DNA from 3 places in the Trichococcus flocculiformis genome. Region 1 is predicted to be linked to each of the others. Evidence: riboswitches for the same ligand, from Rfam matches in the RefSeq annotation. Region 1 holds a riboswitch; each other region holds the start of a gene.
What was found. Region 1 has a riboswitch for thiamine pyrophosphate ahead of tenA (thiaminase II). Riboswitches for the same ligand answer to the same signal wherever they lie in the genome.
Positions count from the first base shown of each region.

Region 2: it holds a riboswitch for thiamine pyrophosphate, as region 1 does, so the genes downstream of both, thiW (energy coupling factor transporter S component ThiW) here and tenA (thiaminase II) in region 1, are expected to answer to the same signal.
Region 3: it holds a riboswitch for thiamine pyrophosphate, as region 1 does, so the genes downstream of both, thiT (energy-coupled thiamine transporter ThiT) here and tenA (thiaminase II) in region 1, are expected to answer to the same signal.

Region 1 is NZ_OY759718.1:514,304-520,397, forward strand. Features, by position in the region: gene srlE (PTS glucitol/sorbitol transporter subunit IIB) at 1-436, shown strand, start outside; gene ACKPCD_RS02755 (PTS glucitol/sorbitol transporter subunit IIA) at 689-1,057, shown strand; gene ACKPCD_RS02760 (transaldolase family protein) at 1,064-1,726, shown strand; TPP riboswitch at 1,822-1,948, shown strand; gene tenA (thiaminase II) at 2,096-2,770, shown strand; gene ACKPCD_RS02770 (ECF transporter S component) at 2,806-3,384, shown strand; gene ACKPCD_RS02775 (ABC transporter ATP-binding protein) at 3,399-4,886, shown strand; gene ACKPCD_RS02780 (energy-coupling factor transporter transmembrane component T family protein) at 4,883-5,647, shown strand; gene ACKPCD_RS02785 (hypothetical protein) at 5,958-6,094, opposite strand, start outside.
Region 2 is NZ_OY759718.1:728,380-734,473, reverse strand. Features, by position in the region: gene ACKPCD_RS03855 (oxaloacetate decarboxylase subunit alpha) at 1-137, opposite strand, end outside; gene dhaM (dihydroxyacetone kinase phosphoryl donor subunit DhaM) at 358-732, opposite strand; gene dhaL (dihydroxyacetone kinase subunit DhaL) at 725-1,312, opposite strand; gene nagB (glucosamine-6-phosphate deaminase) at 1,440-2,147, opposite strand; gene nagA (N-acetylglucosamine-6-phosphate deacetylase) at 2,158-3,303, opposite strand; gene ACKPCD_RS03830 (MurR/RpiR family transcriptional regulator) at 3,372-4,187, opposite strand; gene thiW (energy coupling factor transporter S component ThiW) at 4,407-4,898, opposite strand; TPP riboswitch at 5,030-5,131, opposite strand; TPP riboswitch at 5,194-5,296, opposite strand; gene ACKPCD_RS03820 (zinc-binding dehydrogenase) at 5,333-6,094, opposite strand, start outside.
Region 3 is NZ_OY759718.1:2,351,945-2,358,038, reverse strand. Features, by position in the region: gene ACKPCD_RS11275 (pilus assembly protein TadG-related protein) at 1-173, shown strand, start outside; partial or broken gene ACKPCD_RS11270 (PH domain-containing protein) at 550-973, opposite strand; tRNA gene ACKPCD_RS11265 (tRNA-Leu) at 1,161-1,244, shown strand; gene ACKPCD_RS11260 (Ltp family lipoprotein) at 1,346-1,969, opposite strand; gene ACKPCD_RS11255 (YitT family protein) at 2,402-3,268, shown strand; gene ACKPCD_RS11250 (hypothetical protein) at 3,335-3,685, shown strand; gene thiT (energy-coupled thiamine transporter ThiT) at 3,875-4,450, opposite strand; TPP riboswitch at 4,511-4,612, opposite strand; gene ACKPCD_RS11240 (hypothetical protein) at 4,727-5,047, opposite strand; gene ACKPCD_RS11235 (NAD-dependent epimerase/dehydratase family protein) at 5,191-5,979, opposite strand.

The DNA of each region.
Region 1 (6,094 bases):
GCAGACGATCATTCCGTTCATGGCCTTTGTAGCGATGCTGATCGGTATCATCCAAGGCAGCGGAATCGGTAATATGTTCGCGAAAATGATGATTCCATTGGCAGGCAATGTCTGGGGCTTGATGGTCATCGGTTTCATCTGCTCCTTGCCGATCCTTTCTCCGCTATTGGGACCTGGTGCTGTAATCGCGCAAGTTATCGGAACATTAATCGGTGTTGAAATCGGCAAAGGCAATATCGAACCAAGCTTAGCTTTACCGGCTTTGTTCGCCATCAACACACAAAATGCTTGCGATTTCATTCCAGTCGGGTTAGGCTTGCAGGAAGCAGAAGCCAAAACAGTAGAAGTCGGCGTACCATCCGTTCTTTATTCTCGATTCCTGAACGGTGTGCCCCGCGTATTCGTCGCTTGGTTAGCAAGCTTCGGATTATATTAAGAAAAAGAAAAGCTGAACGGGTTCGTTCAGCCCTGATAGAAATTTAGGAAATCGTGCCGACTGAGCATCGCAGAGCGCAATAGGCACGATTTATCTAATTTCCGAAGGGCTTACCCGTGAAGCTAGCCATCTTTTGGGAATGCAGAACATTTTGCAAATGTGTGAAGCAACTAAGGTGATGCACTTCTGAAATTGAATATTTAATAAATTACTATTGCTTTAAAAACTAATAATCGGAAAAGGTGAAGAAAAATGTCAATTTATTCAACGGTAGTCACAGAAATCGGACCTAATGCTAAGGAGTTTTTAGCTGAGGATATGATGGTATTGTTCGGAGACGATGCTCCGGAAGCATTGCGGCCATATTGCTTCCTGATCGAACAAAATGCACTGGAGCAGGATATTCAACTAGGACACGCGTTGGTTATCGGCGACGATAGTTATCGCGTCACAGCAGTGGGTGATGTGGTCAACAAAAACCTCAGGGATCTGGGGCACATCACCATTAACTTCAGCGGAGAAACAGTCGCTGAATTGGCAGGCTCTCTGTATGTTGAACACAAAACAGTGAACGAAATCGCGGAAGGCACCATCATCAAAATCACTGAAACTGTGGGGTAGTAGCGTATGTACATAGATTCGAACGACATCAAAGCAATCGGAAGTTTTTTGAAAAGCGGATTTCTGAAAGGAGTCACCACCAACCCGACGATTTTGTCGACTGGTTCCGGCAGTCGCTTCAAACAATTACAAGATTTATTGGCTTTGGAGCCGACGGAACTTTTTGTACAATTGCTGGGTACGACTTCTGAAGAAATGTTTGCCGATTATGAAGCAATAAAGACATTTGATGCAAATCACCGACTTTCGATAAAGATTCCCGTTACACAAGCAGGCTTGGAAACAATCAAAAAAGTGAAAGAGGACGATCCGGAAAGAGCGATCCTGGGGACACTGATCTATTCTGCGGACCAGGGGATCCTGGCCACCGCAGCCGGATGCGATTATCTGGCACCGTATGTGAACAGGATGCTGAACAATGCGATCGATCCCTTCAAGGCGATCCGTTCCATGCGGACGTTCATCGATGCCAGAGGCTACAAGACCAAAATCATGGCAGCGAGCTTCAAAAATTCCCAACAAGTCATCGATTCATTGGAGTCGGGCGCGCATACTGCCACGATCCCTCCGGATGTCCTGAATAACATGATGAACAAGGATTTGGCGCTGCAGGCATTGCAGGTTTTTGAAGCAGACGGACAAGCGTTGTTGGCTGCATATGGTGAATAAATACAAGAAACGGTAACGTTTCGTGCAACAGAACGAGTTGACTTCCGGAAAAATTATGATACGATTAGAACAACAGCAAATGAACTGAATATTCTTTTTACCACTAGGGGTGCTTTACCGGCGGATGACTGTCCGCCAAAAAGCTGAGATCGAAGTAGGACTTCGAGACCCTTAGAACCTGATCTGGTTTGTACCAGCGTAGGGAAGTGGCGGCCTCTTTTGGCTAAGTAAGTCCCTATTGCATAAGGAACATACAACCACTTTTTTCCGTTGGGAAGAGAGTGGTTTTTTTGTTTGCAAAAATCAAGAGCGGCCGTTCGGATAAGTCGGGACCCTTGCGGAGCGCTCACAGCATATGGAGGGAAAGCAATGACATTTTCAGCACAAATCCGCCAAGCGGTAGAACCGATCTGGGCAGCCAGCATGGAGCATCCGTTTGTGAAAGGGATCGGGGACGGCACCTTGCCGTTGGAGAATTTCCGTTTTTACATCCAGCAGGATTCCTATTACCTGACGCGCTTCGCCAAAATTTTGGCGCTCGGCGCAGCCAAAGCACCGGATATTGCGACGACCAACCAGTTCGCCGACTTCGCGAAGCATACGTACAGCGCCGAAATCGGCCTGCATGAACAATTTTCGAAAAGGATGGGCATCACCGCGGAAGAAAAAGAGTGTTTCAAACCCGCGCCCACAACATACGCCTACACGTCCCATCTCTATCATGCCGGCCACTCGGGGCATTTGGGGGATGTGATCGCCGCCGTTCTGCCTTGCTACTGGCTCTACGCCGAAATCGGCGACGCCTTCATTAATGCAGCACCGGAAGAACCGATCTATCAGGAATGGATCGCTACCTATGGCGGGAAGGATTTTCAGGACCGGGTGGATGAGCAGATTGAGCATCTGGATAAGATTGCCGCAGCCGTGAGTGAAGCCGACCGCGAAAGGATGAAAGAGCATTTCATCATCAGCAGTCAGTACGAATACGCATTTTGGGAAATGGCCTATCGCATGGAAACGTGGCCGGTACCGTTGGAGCAATAAGAGACAAAATAAAACACAATGAGGAGACAGATAAAATGAAAAAAGAATTGAAGCTTACAGATATTTTGGTGACGATCGTCATCGCCATCGCTTTTGGGATTGTCTACATCCTGTGGGGAACAGTCTATTACGCGGTGCAGCCGTTGGGTCTGCATCTTGATCAACTGCTTTACGGCATGTGGTTCATCGCCGGTACCGTCGCCTATTTCATCATCCGCAAACCGGGTGTGGCGCTGTTGGCGGAAATCGCTGCGGCTTCAGGTGAATTCCTTTTGGGTTCGCCATGGGGTCTGACCGTCTTGCTTTCCGGCGTGGTGCAGGGATTGTTTGCGGAATTGGTGTTCATGGCTTTCCGCTACAAACGTTTTGACCTGAAGGTTGCCGCTTTGGCAGCTTCGGCATCTTGTGTGGGTTCGCTTTTGGTGGATGCTTTGAACGGGCAGATCGCTGAGCTGGCTCCTTGGAACTTGGCGCTTTACTTGCTGGCCCGTTTTGCCGGATCGATTTTCTTTGCCGGGGTGCTGGCCTATTATTTGGCGGAAGTCCTGGAGGATACCGGCGTGACGAACCTTGTCCGTCCGCTTTCGACTGAAGATTTCACAGATATGGATTAAGGAGGATGGCGGAAATGGAGCAGCGAGCGTATGTGGAAAAGCTGAAGTTGAAGTTTCCCGGCGACGCCGATTTGTTGTTCAAGGACCTTTCCTTTTCGGTGGCTGAAGGCGAAAAAGTGCTGCTTTTGGGGCCGTCCGGCTGCGGCAAATCCACGCTGCTGCAGGTGTTGAGCGGGCTGATTCCGCAATCGATCGAAGTGCCGATGAAGGCCGAAAAGCTCGTGACGCCGGCTTCCTGGGGCTATGTTTTTCAGGACCCGGACAGCCAATTCTGCATGCCCTATGTCGATGAAGAACTCGCTTTTGTGCTCGAAAATCTGGCGGTTCCGCGCGAAGAGATGGCTGCCAAAATAGACTTTGCGCTCCGGCAAGTGGGTTTGGAGCTGGCGGACAGCCATATCCCCATCGAAAGCCTTTCCGGAGGGATGAAGCAACGGCTGGCGATCGCCTCGGTATTGGTGTTGGATCCGGAAGTGCTCTTTTTGGATGAGCCCTCCGCCATGCTGGATCCGGAAGGAACGGAAGCGATCTGGGAGGTCCTGCAGGATGTCTGCAAGGACAAAACGGTCATCATTGTGGAACACAAAATCGATCATGTGCTGGCATTCGCCGAACGGCTCGTGTTGTTCGATGCATCCGGCCGCATCATCGCCGATGGACCGAACGAAGAAATCTTCTCGGCCCACAAGGACGAGATGAAGGAGCAGGGCATCTGGTTTCCGGGGGTATGGGACCAACATCTGGCGGAAACGCCCTTGCAACGAAAGCAGAAGTCCTTTAGATTGCAGAGTCCGCTGCTGGAACTGCGCGATTTTAAAGGCTTGCGCAATGGGGAAATAAAAATTCAAGGGGCCGGGCTGGCGGCCTATCCGGGTGAATGGGTCATCATCCGCGGCCAAAACGGAGCCGGAAAAAGCACCTTCCTCCATGCCGTCATGCAGTTCATCAAAACGAGCGGGCACTACGAGTTGGAGGGAAAGCCAATCAGAAAATTGAAGAAGCTAGCCGAACGGGTGGCTTTCGTTTTCCAGAATCCGGAGTACCAGTTTGTGGCGAACATGGTCTACGAAGAGATGGCTTATTCGCTCCGGTTGGACGGCAAGGGGAATTCGGAAATCGAGAAGCTGGTGGAGGAATACCTGGAACTCTTCCAGTTGAGCGGGCAGCGGGAGAAAAATCCTTTCCAACTTTCGATGGGGCAAAAGCGGCGTCTGAGCGTCGCTGCGACGATCATCCAAGGTCAGCGGCTGATCCTTTTGGATGAACCGACTTTCGGGTTGGATTCCAAAAACACCTTTGCCTTGCTGGAATTTTTGGAGAGTTACCGGAAAAAGGGCGCCGTCATCCTGATGGTGACCCACGATGAAACACTCTCCCGGAACTACGGAACAACGTTTTGGACGGTTGTCGACGGCGAAATCCGGGACACCACCGGATCGGCTACGGACATGCGGACTGCATTCTCCGCTGATTTGCGCTTGGAAGGGGGACTGTGCAGATGAAGGAATGGGAACAAGCGAAAGAAACTTGGCTCCACCGTGTCAACCCCAGCCTGAAATTGGGCATGTCGCTGCTGCTCTGCATCGCAATTATGTTTGTCCGCAACCTTGAAATCATGGCCTTCATCGGCAGCGGGCTTTTGATCCTGTTCCTGCTGTTTACGGGACAGCCGTTGAAGCGGATTTTGTTGCTATTGATCCCTTTCTGCGCCATTTTCGTGTCGACAGCCAGCGCCATGATCTTGTTCGGAAAAGGCGAAACGCTTTGGTTCGAATGGGGGCTGATCCGCATCACCGAGGAAAGTTTCTTGCGGGGGATGCTGATCGGCCTGCGCGCATTGGTCTTCGCTGTTTTGGGCTTGACCTTCGCATTGACGACGAGGCCGGTCAACTTGTTTTATTCGTTGATGCAACAGCTTCGGCTGAATCCTAAATATGCCTACAGCTTCATGGCTGCACTGCGGTTGATCCCGATCATGACGGAAGAATTCGAAACGATCCGCAATGCTCGCAAGGTGCGCGGAAGCGAAAAGGTGAAAGGCTTGCAGGGTATTCTCTTCAGGATGAAGGTCTACACCATCCCGCTCTTGTCAGGGAGCATCCGGCGTGCGCATCGCATCGCCGTGGCGATGGAAGCGAAAAGGTTTTCCGGCAATGAGAGCCGGACCTATTATTATAAGATAGGTTTTTCCGGCAACGATTTTGTTTTCCTCGCGTACATGGCGCTGCTTGCGGTCATGAGTTATGGGCGAAGCATTGGATAGGTTGAGGAGTTTTTGCATGGAGAAGTTGTGGGGCTACCGAGCTCCGGTTAAGGAGGCTTCGCCGGAGTTGACACCACATTCAGATGCCGTCTTCCGACCAGCTGAAGCTACATCGGAGAAGAGCCCATCTATTTACCGGCTCCTCCGGCGAACGAAAGCCTGGCCGGAGCTGGCGGGTATGTTTTTGCAGTCTTGTTCTCTCGATCTGTGGGATTTCAGCTGCAAAAGTGGAATACGCACAAAAAGGGGCGATCTCATTGCGAGACCGCCCCTTCTTGTCTTATAGTCTTCACTCTAATGTGATGGACTGTTATTCAGTTTGGCAAGATTGATCGCGGACACCGTTTTTGCCGTCATTGTCCGTTTCAGCCGTACCGTATTGGTTGCCGTCGCCGTCTGCTTCGCCCGTAGCGTTTTGGTTACCATCCTGATTGGCTTGCGTACCCG
Region 2 (6,094 bases), 210 kb from region 1:
AGCGCGTAATACCCGGCTTCATCCATTTTCTCAACAATCGGGAGCATGTCGTCCGTAGACATACGTGTCGCCATCAAGCTTTGATGCGCATCACGCAGAACGGTCTCAGTAAAAAGCACTTTTTTTTCTTTTTCCAATCCGAACACATCCATTCTTTTCTTTAGCGCTAAAATTGTAAGCGTTTTCTGTAGTTTTAGCTTACACTAAATTGACCGATATTTCAATCTGTAGATAAAAAATACGAGAAAGAATATAGAAACAATACACCTTCAATAGGGGGAAACCGTAAATAAAAAAGACTGCACCTTGGCAGTCTTTTTCTTAATTGTGTTTGTCACTACAATTTTGCTCAGTGTTTCATTTTACGTACAATTCCTGCAACTGCTCACAGATTTTTTCATAGGGCGTATCCGCCTGCAGCAAAGCTGCTGTCAGATAGGCGCCCTCCACAAATGCCGCATCGCAAATGATTAGGTTTTTTTCGGTCATTTCACTTACCAACTCAAGATTCATCTTGGCGCTGCCCAGATCATAAAAAGCAAATATTTCAGGCTCCTCCATTTCATTGAGCACTGCTATGACTTTATCAAAACTCGTGCCGATGCCGCCGCCTTCCGCTCCGCCGACCGCTTTCACGGTGACGTCCTTTGCTACCTGTTTCAGCAATCTGGTCAGCCCGTCAGCGAGCTCCGCAACATGTGAGACCAATAAGATGCCGTACTGTTCACTCATCGTACACACCCGCTTCCAGCATGGCCTCAAAGAAATAACCGCAGGAGGCTGCACCTGGATCGATATGGCCATTCAGTTGTTCCGACACATAGACCGCGCGTCCCTTTTTCGCCTGGAAATCCTTCGTGCTTGTGACATATTCATTGATTTTTTCCAACGTCAGACGCTTATTCCGGATGTCTTCCATGACCGGAATCCAAACATCAACCAAGGTCTTTTCCTTCAGTTCCGTAGGGCCGAACGTTTGGATGCCTTCAAGCCCGCTTGTCAGGCTGTCCATCAGATCGTTATCTTCTTGAAAAGCCTCCGACATATGCAGAAAGATTTGCCCATAAAGGAGTCCGGCTGCCCCGCCCGTTTTCTGGACGAAGGACATCCCGGCCATTTTGAACAGATCTGACACCCCTGCCTGAAGCCCTTCTGCCAATTTCCCCCTTAGGTCTTTCGCGCCCCGAAGCATATTGGCCCCGTGATCGCCGTCACCGATGGGTTCATCCAGCGTGTTCAGATACTTCTCATTTTTTTCCAGCTTTTCGATGAACAAGCTCAGCCACGATCTGACCGTCTCAACAGTCAACATTTACATCACCGCCTTGGATTCCTGGATCACATGCTTTCCACGCTACCTCTGCTTCCATTGTAAACGTTTTAATCAAAAACGACAATCCGGAGACTCATGGGGAGTAGCCTGCGGATTGTCTGATTCACTATTTTTTGCTGAGCATTTGCGCTGCTTCTTCGTCCAGTATCACGGTCACATCCTTGTGCGTCTGCAGAACGCTAGCAGGCAGTTCTTCTGTGATTGGTCCTTCCAACGCTGCTTTGATGGCAGCGGCTTTTTCTTTCCCGAAAGCCATCAGGATGATCTTTCTTGAAGAGAGGATCGATTGGATCCCCATCGAATAGGCAAACCGCGGGACATCCTTCTCATCCGCAAAGTAACGTTTATTGGAATCAATCGTGGATTGCCATAGTGCCACTTTCTGGGTACGGGAATCAAAAGATGTGCCCGGCTCGTTAAAACCGATATGCCCGTTCGTGCCGATGCCGAGAATCTGCACATCGATCGGATTCGCGGCGATGATTTCTTCGAATTGCGCGCATTCTTCCGTTTCATCCGCCAATCCGTCCAGCAGATAGTTTTTCTTGAACGGTTTTGCATCGAACAAATGCTTATGCATGAAATAGTGATAACTCTGCGGATTGTCTTCGGAAAGACCCATATATTCGTCCAGATTGATCGATGTCATCCCCGAAAAATCAAGATCACTTTCCCGCATGATCCGGTACAGCCTCTCCGGCGTGCTGCCGGTTGCCAACCCGAGCACTTTCGCACCTCTTTCCATTTCCTCGCGGATTTTTTCGAATGCGTAACGGCTTGCCTCTTCAGGAGTCGCTTTAATGATTATTTCCATGATCTGTAACCTACTTTCTGTTATTTTTGTATGCTGTCTGTCCATAACTGATTGTCCGCTCCACTGTGAATGTCTCCGAAAGCAGCACCATATCGGCATCTTTTCCCGGAGCGATACCCCCTTTTCGAACTAGACCGAATTCCCGGGCCTGATTGACCGAACTCATCTTTACCGCATCCAAGATGCTGCAGCCGGTAAAAGCGATGATGTTCCTGAAGGCATCCTGAAATTCCAGCACACTTCCTGCTAGATTTCCGCTTTCCAGACGGGCTTGGCCTTCTTTGACGATGACCTTCTGTCCGCCCAATTCACTGATGCCGTCGCCCATCCCTTTGGCGCGCATAGCATCGGTAATCAATTCGATGCGGTCTGCGCCCTTCTGTTTGAAGGCGATCTTCACCATTTCCGGATCGATATGCAGACCATCGACAATCATTTCCGCATAGATACCATCCTCCAGGAACGCATGTCCGGTCACACCGGGCTCACGGTGATGGAGTCCCCTTTGCGCATTGAAGAGATGGGTGACATGCGCTGCCTTGGATTTTCTCAGCTGGCTGCGAAGAGCATCCGAATGCCCGACCGAAAGCACGATGCGGTTATCGAGACAATACTTTTCGAATGCCGTCGCATCAGTGGTCTCCGGCGCATAGGTTACCAAACGGATCAAGCCGCCGCTCAAGTCCTGCCATTTGCGCATTAAGGCAGCATCCGGCAGTTTGATGTGTTCTTCCGGTTGCGCCCCTTTATGGACGACAGAAATGAATGGCCCTTCGAGGTGGATGCCTTGGATGACTGGATTTTTTTCTGAAGCCTTGCGGATGCCGATCAATGCCCTCTCGATATTTTCAGAAGATTGCGTCATCGTCGTCGGAAAATAGCTGGTGATCCCTTCCCGGTGCATCGCTGCAATCATCCGATTGATGTCTTCCGCATCACCGTCCATGTTGTCCACACCATATCCGCCATGACTGTGGACATCAATGAATCCGGGCACCAGTCTGCTTCCGGCTGCATCAATCACTTCTTCGCCTGATTCAGGAACGTACTCCGACATCTTTCCGACTGCGCTGATTTCTTTTTCAAACCGGACGAATCCATCAAAAATGACTGTTTCTCCGGTATAAACTTCTGCATGGATGATCACTCTTTTCATTTGTATCCCCCTCTTTGATCGTGAACTTTTTTCACTGTCCACTTGCATGACTCAAACAGCACATCGCGCTATTCTGTTTTTTTTGAATAACCTTGCACATTTGCTCTCGTCAGATCCATATTGTATTGGAAATCATGGTCCTGCAACAGGAAGGTCGAAATCACATCGATCAGGTACATCATCCCGAACTGCGTGTTGACGAACACCGTGTTGTTGACGAAACGCGAGTGATAACCGAAGCACGTGACATCCGCCAGTTTCGTCAGCGAACTGTTTTTGAAGCTCGTCAGGGCGATGATCTTCGCTTTTTTCTTCTTCGCGATCTCCAAAGATGCAATCAGTTCAGGGGTCTCTCCCGAATTTGAAATGGCGATCACCAATTCGCCCTCCTTGATGATCGAACTGTTGATGATCATCAGGTGGGAATCCGTAACCCCCGTAGTATTCAGCCCCATCCGGATCAAGCGTTGCGCCAATTCCGCGGCCGTGAAACCGGAACTGCCGATGCCGTAGATGACTGTTTTGTTTGCGTTTTTGATCCAATCACCAACCGTTTCGATTGCCTGATCCTCGATCATCTGATTGGTTTCATCGATGACTTGTGTATAATAGCCATAAATATCGTCATAGACGGTCGGCATTTCTTTCGAAGGATGACCGCTCGCCAATGAACGCAGCGCAATCTTCATGTCCACAAACCCATCGATGTTGATGCGTTTACAGAACCGGGTGATGCTGGAAGTCGAGGTATCCGCCTTCGCTGCCAAATCCTTGATGTTCATATTTTTGATGGATGCTTTGTTCTGCAGAATGTAATCCGCAATCTTTTTCTCGTTCGCGGAAAAAGTAGAATACTGATTCTGTATTTCTTCGATGATTGTCATTTACTTGTTGCCTCCGCCTGCTTTGCGCAACCACCAAAAGCGCACTGCGCATTTCTTCCCTTCGCCTTTTCCCTCTATGCTGATAGAATAACACATGAAAATAGTTTTTTCAATTATTATTTACTGAAAATTATTTTCTTTAACTTATCTATTGGAGACACTTTTAGACAGCAGAAAGCCGCCCCCTTCCGAGAGCGGCTTCCTTCATAAGCAGATGCTTCAGATTATGTTCCGGTCCAATACGCTTCTTTTTTCCATTTCCAGGATGATAAAATATGCCATCCCGGCTCCGATGGCGGAACTGATCGCGAAGCTCGGCAGGAAGAGCATCAGTGCAGCTTCCATGCCCATAAAGAACTGCGCCAGCAAAGTGCTCACCAACGAGCCCAGAATTCCGGTGCCAATCCATTCACCCAGTGCCGCGTAACCGAGCTTTTGCGTTCTGGCATAAAACAGACCTGCGCAAACAGCTCCAATCATGCTGCCAGGAAAGGCAAATATGGTTCCCGTCCCCAACAGGTTGCGCAGCAAGGATACGCTGAAGGCTTGCAGGACGGCATACCCCGGTCCTAACCAGACAGCGGTCAATACGTTCAAAAGATGTTGCACCGGCGCTACTTTTGCCAGTCCGATCGGAATGACGAAGATGCTGTTGCTGACCACCCCCATGGCGATGATCAAGGCAGTGGTGACTAATTTCTTTGTGTTCATACTATTTTCCCCTTTTCAGTTTGATTTATTATTTTTGCATCTTGCTCTTTCCTAACTGTTTCCCCTCCTCCCTGAATTGAACGAAAATAAAAAGACACCTCCCCTGAGATGTCTTGGATATACGTACGGACTCCAGACCGAGCTCAGTTCCCTCCGCCAGTACGAACTGGATCAGGTTTGAAGGGTTCCGACAGTTTCGGTCTCAGCGCTCGCGCGCACCCCTACTGAAAATAAAAAACGCTATATGATCTGATGCGAAAATCAGAAAATATAACGTTTTGATGTCTATTATGCGAATAGTCAAACGCCACATTCCCTCCGCTAGTATGAACTAGATCAGGTACAAAGAGTTCCGGCAATGCCGGTCTCAGCGCAATAGCGCACCCCCAGTGTTTCTCATTTGATTCTAACCAATAATCCGCGGAAACGCAACCCTATTCTGAAGCTTTCTCTCCCGCAGCGCTCGGATCCAACACAATGGCTTTTCCGAAACTGTCCTGGCTCTGCAAAAAGGCATGGGCTTGGGCAACCTCTTCGAGCGGGAAGACTCGCTCGGGATCCACAGCAATGCCTTTTTCTTCAATGTACTCCAGCAGTTCATTCACCTTCTCGCCGGAGACGTCACTCGAATGGAAAGTAGTCAAGTAGCTGTTATGCTTCAATTCCATGATGGGATCGAAATCCTCCAGGAACCATTTCCCGCCCAGTTGACCGGTGCTGCAGACAACGCCGCCTTCCCGGATATGGGAAAGGCTGTCCTTGATCGTCGCAGGGCCGATCAATTCCAGAATTTTGTCGAAAGTCTCTTCCGTTTCCAACACGCCGTTGCGGTCTTCGACGTAGTCGGTGAAGCCGGCTTCTTTCAATCTCTCACCCTTTTCGGCTTTCCGCGTGCTCCCATAAATCCTGATATCCGGGAATTGGGCTTTGACCAACTTGGCAAAGGCAACCCCTACTCCGCTCGTTGCACCCCGAACCAAAATTTGATCGGATGCTTGGATCCTCAGATTCTTCATGGAACCGAAAGCCGTATAGTAGGTTTCCGGAATGGCCGCCAGTTGGGCCCAGGGCAAATCGGTGTGGATGGGGTAGATTTGGTCATTCGGCAACAGGACATATTCCGCATAACTCCCGTCGAAGGCCCTCCCCATCTCTCCCATGATCGACACCACTTTTTGACCGAGAGGCAATTTCTC
Region 3 (6,094 bases), 1.3 Mb from region 1:
TTGGGTTTGCTGCATTTAAAGTTAAGAATTATTCCGAAGAAACAACAGAAATTGATGGCAAAACAGTCAAAAAAGGCGTAATTGTGGGCACGTTTGAATATGATGTTGCTGCGAGTAGTGTTGCTGGTACATATACTGATTCTGGCTTACGTAACGTGAGGCTTACTGAATAGCGTGCATCTCGAGATAAATTTTGTATGCGGGCCATTAGGTAGGTGCTAAATTGGAATATTTAGAACTGAATGTGAAAAAGACAAATTTTTTTAAAACACACTAAGATGAGTAGTGTAAGACCACTATAGTGGAATTTTACTACTCATCTTATGATTTTATTGAAATTTCATAGCTAACCCCCATGCCACAATCGCATCCATCAATTCTGGAAAAAGCTTGATGAGCTAGATGAAGCAATGAGCCATCTTAAATTTCTGAGTGCAAAAGTTGAATGGGTATGAAAAAAGCATCAAGTTACCCTTTTCATGGGACAGTCGACGCTTTTTGAGCAGCTGGCAAGACATAAGATTTAAGTATGTATGCTTCAATTAAGAATCATTCCTCAACATTAATCTCTTTGCGGTTATTCAAAGCCAACGTTCCCAAGTATTTATAAAGGGGGAGGATATCAATTGTTTTTGGAAATTCAAATTTCCGCATTTCAAGACTTTATGCATGTGCCTTTCTTGTGATATTCATCAGGTAGGTGATTGTGATCTCGCTATCATCAAATCCAAAGCCGGCAGTTTCCATTTCTACATCAACGATATTCATAAGATAAATTGATTTGAAGGATGTCTTTTTGCATGTCGTACCTTGGTTATCCACAAACAATATACGTTCATTGGTGAATACAATAGCGTCTCGAATCAATTAATAGCCTGTTTCGATAGATTCACCCTCAAAAAGATATTTTCCATATTCTTGCTCTAAGTCTACCTTTGTTTTGCGTGGTCATATTGTCTAAAATACCTTGCATGATATTTCCAAATCCAAATTTTGCCAATTGCTTGTCCTTCCAAATAAATGTTTATAGTGTTAGTATACTGTAATGTTTCATATTTGCGTATATTATTAAATAATCAAGGCCTTATTAATATAAAGAAAATTAGTAAGCAGACATTGACAGAAATGCACTTCAAAAGTATAATGAAATAGTTAGTTTTGCGGTCATGGCGGAATGGCAGACGCGCCAGCTTGAGGGGCTGGTGGGAGTTACTCCCGTGGAAGTTCGAGTCTTCTTGGCCGCATAATAAAAAATAGGGTTCCTGGCATCTTACTGATGTCGGAACCCTATTTTTTTGCCTAAATGATAAACATGAACAGTCCAAATGGCACTGCTGATCATATATTACTGGGGTAAGTTATTCATTGCATATTGTGCTTGTTCAGCAGTGTACCCTTCGTAAATCAATTGGTCATATAAACCCTGATCGGAAAAAGAGGAGTATTCTAAATAATCAATGGCTGTTTGAAGCGCATTCTGATTCCAATCCGTTGACACATTATCAAGTGCATACTGTGCTTGTTCAGCAGTGTAACCCTCGTAAACCAATTGATCATATAAGCCTGGATAAGAGAAAGAAGAATAATCCAAATAGTCGATGGCTGTTTGGAGCGCGTTCTGATTCCAATCGGTTGAGACACTATCAATCGCGTATTGTGCTGCATCTTCGGGGAACCCTTCGTATAAGAGTTGATCGTATAATCCTTGCTTAGAAAAACTTGAATAATTGAGGTAATCCTCTGCGCTGCCGAGTGCATTTCTGAACTCCCTTGAAACATCCGGCTGTGGAGCGGACTCTTCGACAGGAGCAATTACTATTTCTTCGCTGACTGTTGGAATTGATTCTGGCACTGATTCTGAGGCGGCCATTGCAGCTGATGATGCTTCTTCTGAAACTTCAACATCACTGTTCGTTCCGCAGGCAGCCAAAATTAATGCACTACCAAACAATAATAAGTAATTTTTCATGATGATTCCTCCAATTAGTTTTTTTATATCAACCGCAGATGCGGTGAATATCACAAACCAAGAAAAATAACGCGGTTTTACGAACCACCTATAATCAGGGCGGTCTGTTTTTGTTTTTTAAGAGTATCGATCAGGAGATTGTGGTCTGTAATTTGGATATTAAATAACTTCTTCAATTCCATCAGTATCATCTGCTCACGTTAATATAATTATACTTCATAAATCGACAAATATTGCACACAAAATAAAATATTTTATTTGTACGAGGATAGAAATAACCTGTTTGATATTTGACATTCTTGTGTTGTATAGCTGTCAGTCCGTTTTTGATTCAAAAAGTTTGATGCTACTCTTTCTATCCTTTATTTATCTGTTATAATGGCGTGGATATCTTTTTTGCTGTAGGTTATCCTAAATAAAGGAGGGGCTTATTTGAAACTTTTACATACATTAAAACCGATAGTTGCAGTCATTGCCGGGAATATTATTGTCGCATTTGCGATAGCGGCGTTTATTTTGCCGAAAAATCTGATTGCCGGTGGATCGACGGGGCTTGCCATCATTTTGAATCATTTCTTCGGGTTGAACATTTCTTTGGTCGTGCTGATTTTCAATGGTCTCATGTTTTTCATCGGAGCCGCGTTGTTGGGAAGGAAGTTCGCCTTGACGACGATTCTGAGCACGATTATATTTCCTACTTTTTTGACTTTTTTCCGAACAATACCCGCTTTGCAGGATATGACGGATGACATTCTGCTATCGGCCATTTATGCTGGGATCCTCTGCGGATTGGGTGTGGGACTGGTGTTCAAGGTCGGTGCTTCCACGGGGGGAATGGACATTCCGCCGTTGCTTTTGAACAAGCATTTCCGCATACCGGTTGCAGCGGGAATGTATACATTCGACGTTATTTTCCTACTGGTCCAGGCGTTCTTTTCCAGCATGGAACAGATCCTTTACGGGCTCATCATGGTGTTCCTGACGTCCATCGTCATCAACAAAGTCATGGTCACCGGAACAAACAAGATGCAGCTTTTCATCATTTCTAAAAAATTTGAGGAAATCAAAGAGGCGTTGCTGTATGTGCAGGATGTGGGTCTGACGCTGGTGAACATCGAAACGGCTTTTGAGGGGGCGCAGCAGCAAGCGGTGCTTTGCGTCATCGAGCAGCGTAAACTGTCCGCCATCAATGCCTTGGTCAACGATATCGATCCATTTGCTTTCGTGATCATCGGACAGGTCCATGAGGTCGCAGGGAAGGGCTTCACGTTGGAGCGACAGTCCGGATTAGTCGAATAGAATCAAAAAACTGAGGCGTGATCCGAGATTCGGATCACGCCTCAGTTTTTCTGTAATTAAAAGTGGATGTTTCATGACCGGGTAACCGGTCCAAATTGGGCGATCAAGTCATGGATTGTCGGCTGTTCTCTTTGCGTTCATACGCAAACAACCGAGAGATCCACGAAGTGTTGGCTGATCTGTCTGAACACCGACGTAAACAACCGAGAGATCCGCGAAGTGTCGGCTGTTCCAGCCGAACGTAGACGCAAACAGCCGAGAGATCCACGAAGCGTCGGCTGTTCCGGCCGGATGCGGACGCAAACAACCGAGCTCTCCGCGAAGTGTCGGCTGTTCCAGCCGAACGCGGAAGCAAACAACCGAGAGAACCGCGAAGTGTCGGTCGTTCCGGACGAACGCGGATGCAAACAGCCGTGAGATCCGCGGAGTGTCGGTTGTTCCAGACGAACGCGGAAGCAAACAACCGAGAGAACCGCGAAGTGTCGGCTGTTCCGGCCGGACGCAGATGCAAACAACCGAGAGAACCGCGAAGTGTCGGCTGTTCCAGCCGAACGCAGACGCAAACAGCCGATATAGCTCATGAACAACGGTTGTTCCGGCACGAAATCAGTATCCGCGGACGGCTTTTTTCGGAACGTACAATTGTGGGTTCGTCTTGGCGATGACAGCCAGCACCATGATCGTGAACGCTCCGGTCGCCAAAGCGCTGGCGCCATTCAGCGTGATGGAGTAGAGCCATGCGCTCCAGCCTTCAGGGGCGTAGGATCCCCAGAAGTAGTAGCCGGCAATCGTGTGCCAGAAGTAGCGGCCGATAGTCCCGACTACGGTACCTATAAAGACATTCCACAAAAGCATTTTTTTATTTTGATCCGCAATCGCCTGTTGCACTTTCGGCGTGAAAAGACCCGCCAAGCCGGTGAAACCAAAGGCGATGAAGTACTCGATGAATCCTTGCAGCGGGGTCAGGATATAGGCAGTCCCGATCAGGATGTGCAGCACGCCCCACAGGAAACTGGCGAAGAAACCGGGGACCAAACCGCGGCGCAGGCAGTAAAGCAGCATGACCGGTGCTCCCACCGTGACGGAAAAACTTGGGCCGATATTGAAAGGGATCAGGGATAAAACGGTTGCTAAAGCAGCAATGATGGTTCCTTCGATCCAGATGTTCAGATTTTTTGACATAAAAAAAACTCCTCCTTTTTTTGGGCATAATATACCATCGACAAAGGAGGAGAATAAAATTCAATTCTCAATCACAATCCCTACGCTCGTGCTAACGAACAGGTTCGAAGGGTCAGAATCTATGTTCAATCTCAGCCGCGGACGGCCCCCCTTTGTGAAACGGTTTATTCAGTTAAGTTACACTTTACTACAGTTGATTTTTTTATGCAAGTTGCACGGTGCACAAAGCCGCATCCCGGACTATGCCAGAATGGCTAAACACTTGTGCGGAATGACCTATTTCTGCTCTTTTTCGGCCTGGGCCTTCAGGATGGCTTCGCGCTTCTTTTTCTTCTGCGTATTCAGGTAGGAATCGATTATGCCACCGGTCAGCATGCCGATACCGAAGCCATAAGTCAGGTTGCCCGCGAAATAACCGATTGAAGCCCCGATCAGCATGCCGTACATCGTAAAATTGAATGAATTCTGCAATTTCGGATCTTCGTCGACCGGCAGTTTTTTATTGGTTACCGCGCCAGTATTGTTTTTATGCAGTTCCGGTATTGTTGGTTTCACATTTCTGCGTTGGATCTGGTTGCCTTTGTTCTTTTTCGCCATTTCGTGTACTTCCTTCCGTCTATCTGACACTTGTATTGTCTCCAATGAACATCATATCAGTTCATTTCCGGCTCTTCAATAGAACTCGCTGGCGGATATACGCGGAATCGTACAAATGGAGGAATTCTTCCCAAATCGGAGGATCATTGATCTTCTTCGGACAGTTCGACCGGGTCGCCGTTGTCATCCTGGAAATAGCCCTTCAGCACAAAAGCATCATCGCTCGGCCGATAACCGAGGGCAGTTTTGGCCTGTGAGATGTCCAAGCGCGGGAAACGATTATCGGAAAGGCCGTTCACCAACAGGAACGGCTCAACCAGTTTGGCTTTCAGGGCGCAGTCGACTAAATGGCAAAGGTCCCGTGGAGACAGGTATTCAGCCAAGCCCGCTTCGTCGACGATCGGGTCATCGAGGTTTTCATCAAAGTTGCCGATGCGGATGCCGATGGATTCTTGGCCTTCCGTAAAGGCGAAGTGGCTGGCCAATCCTTCCAGATAGACTTTCGAAACGCCGTAAATATCGCCCGGGCGGACAGGTTCATCGACGTGAACCTGCACATTTTTCGGATAGGCGCTGACGGCGTGGATGGAACTGGCGAAGATGATACGTTTGACGAAGTTTTCGTACTTGGAGGATTCCTTGAACAGGTAGAAGGGCATCTTGTAGTTCAAATCGATCAGCTCATCGTCAAAAATAGCATCTGGTGAAGGATTGCCGGCCAGATGGATAACGTAATCGATCCCTTCCAGCAGCCCGTCCCAGTTGCCGGCGACAGTCAGGTCCAACTCTTTGACGATGGTGCCCTCCAAAAGGGCCGGATCGACGTTATGGAAATGGATATCCACCAAAGTCAGTTCGTAGCTCTCCTTCAGATGATCCGCCAAAATTCTTCCTATATTACCGCTTGCGCCGGTGATCATGATTGTGGTCATTGTCGAAATACCCCCTTGTTTTTTTTACAGTTGCTATCGTGAACGTCTTTGGTTTAACTGTATGCAAGCCACCGGAAAATGTCAAAGGATAGCCCTTACAAAAACGGCGATTCGT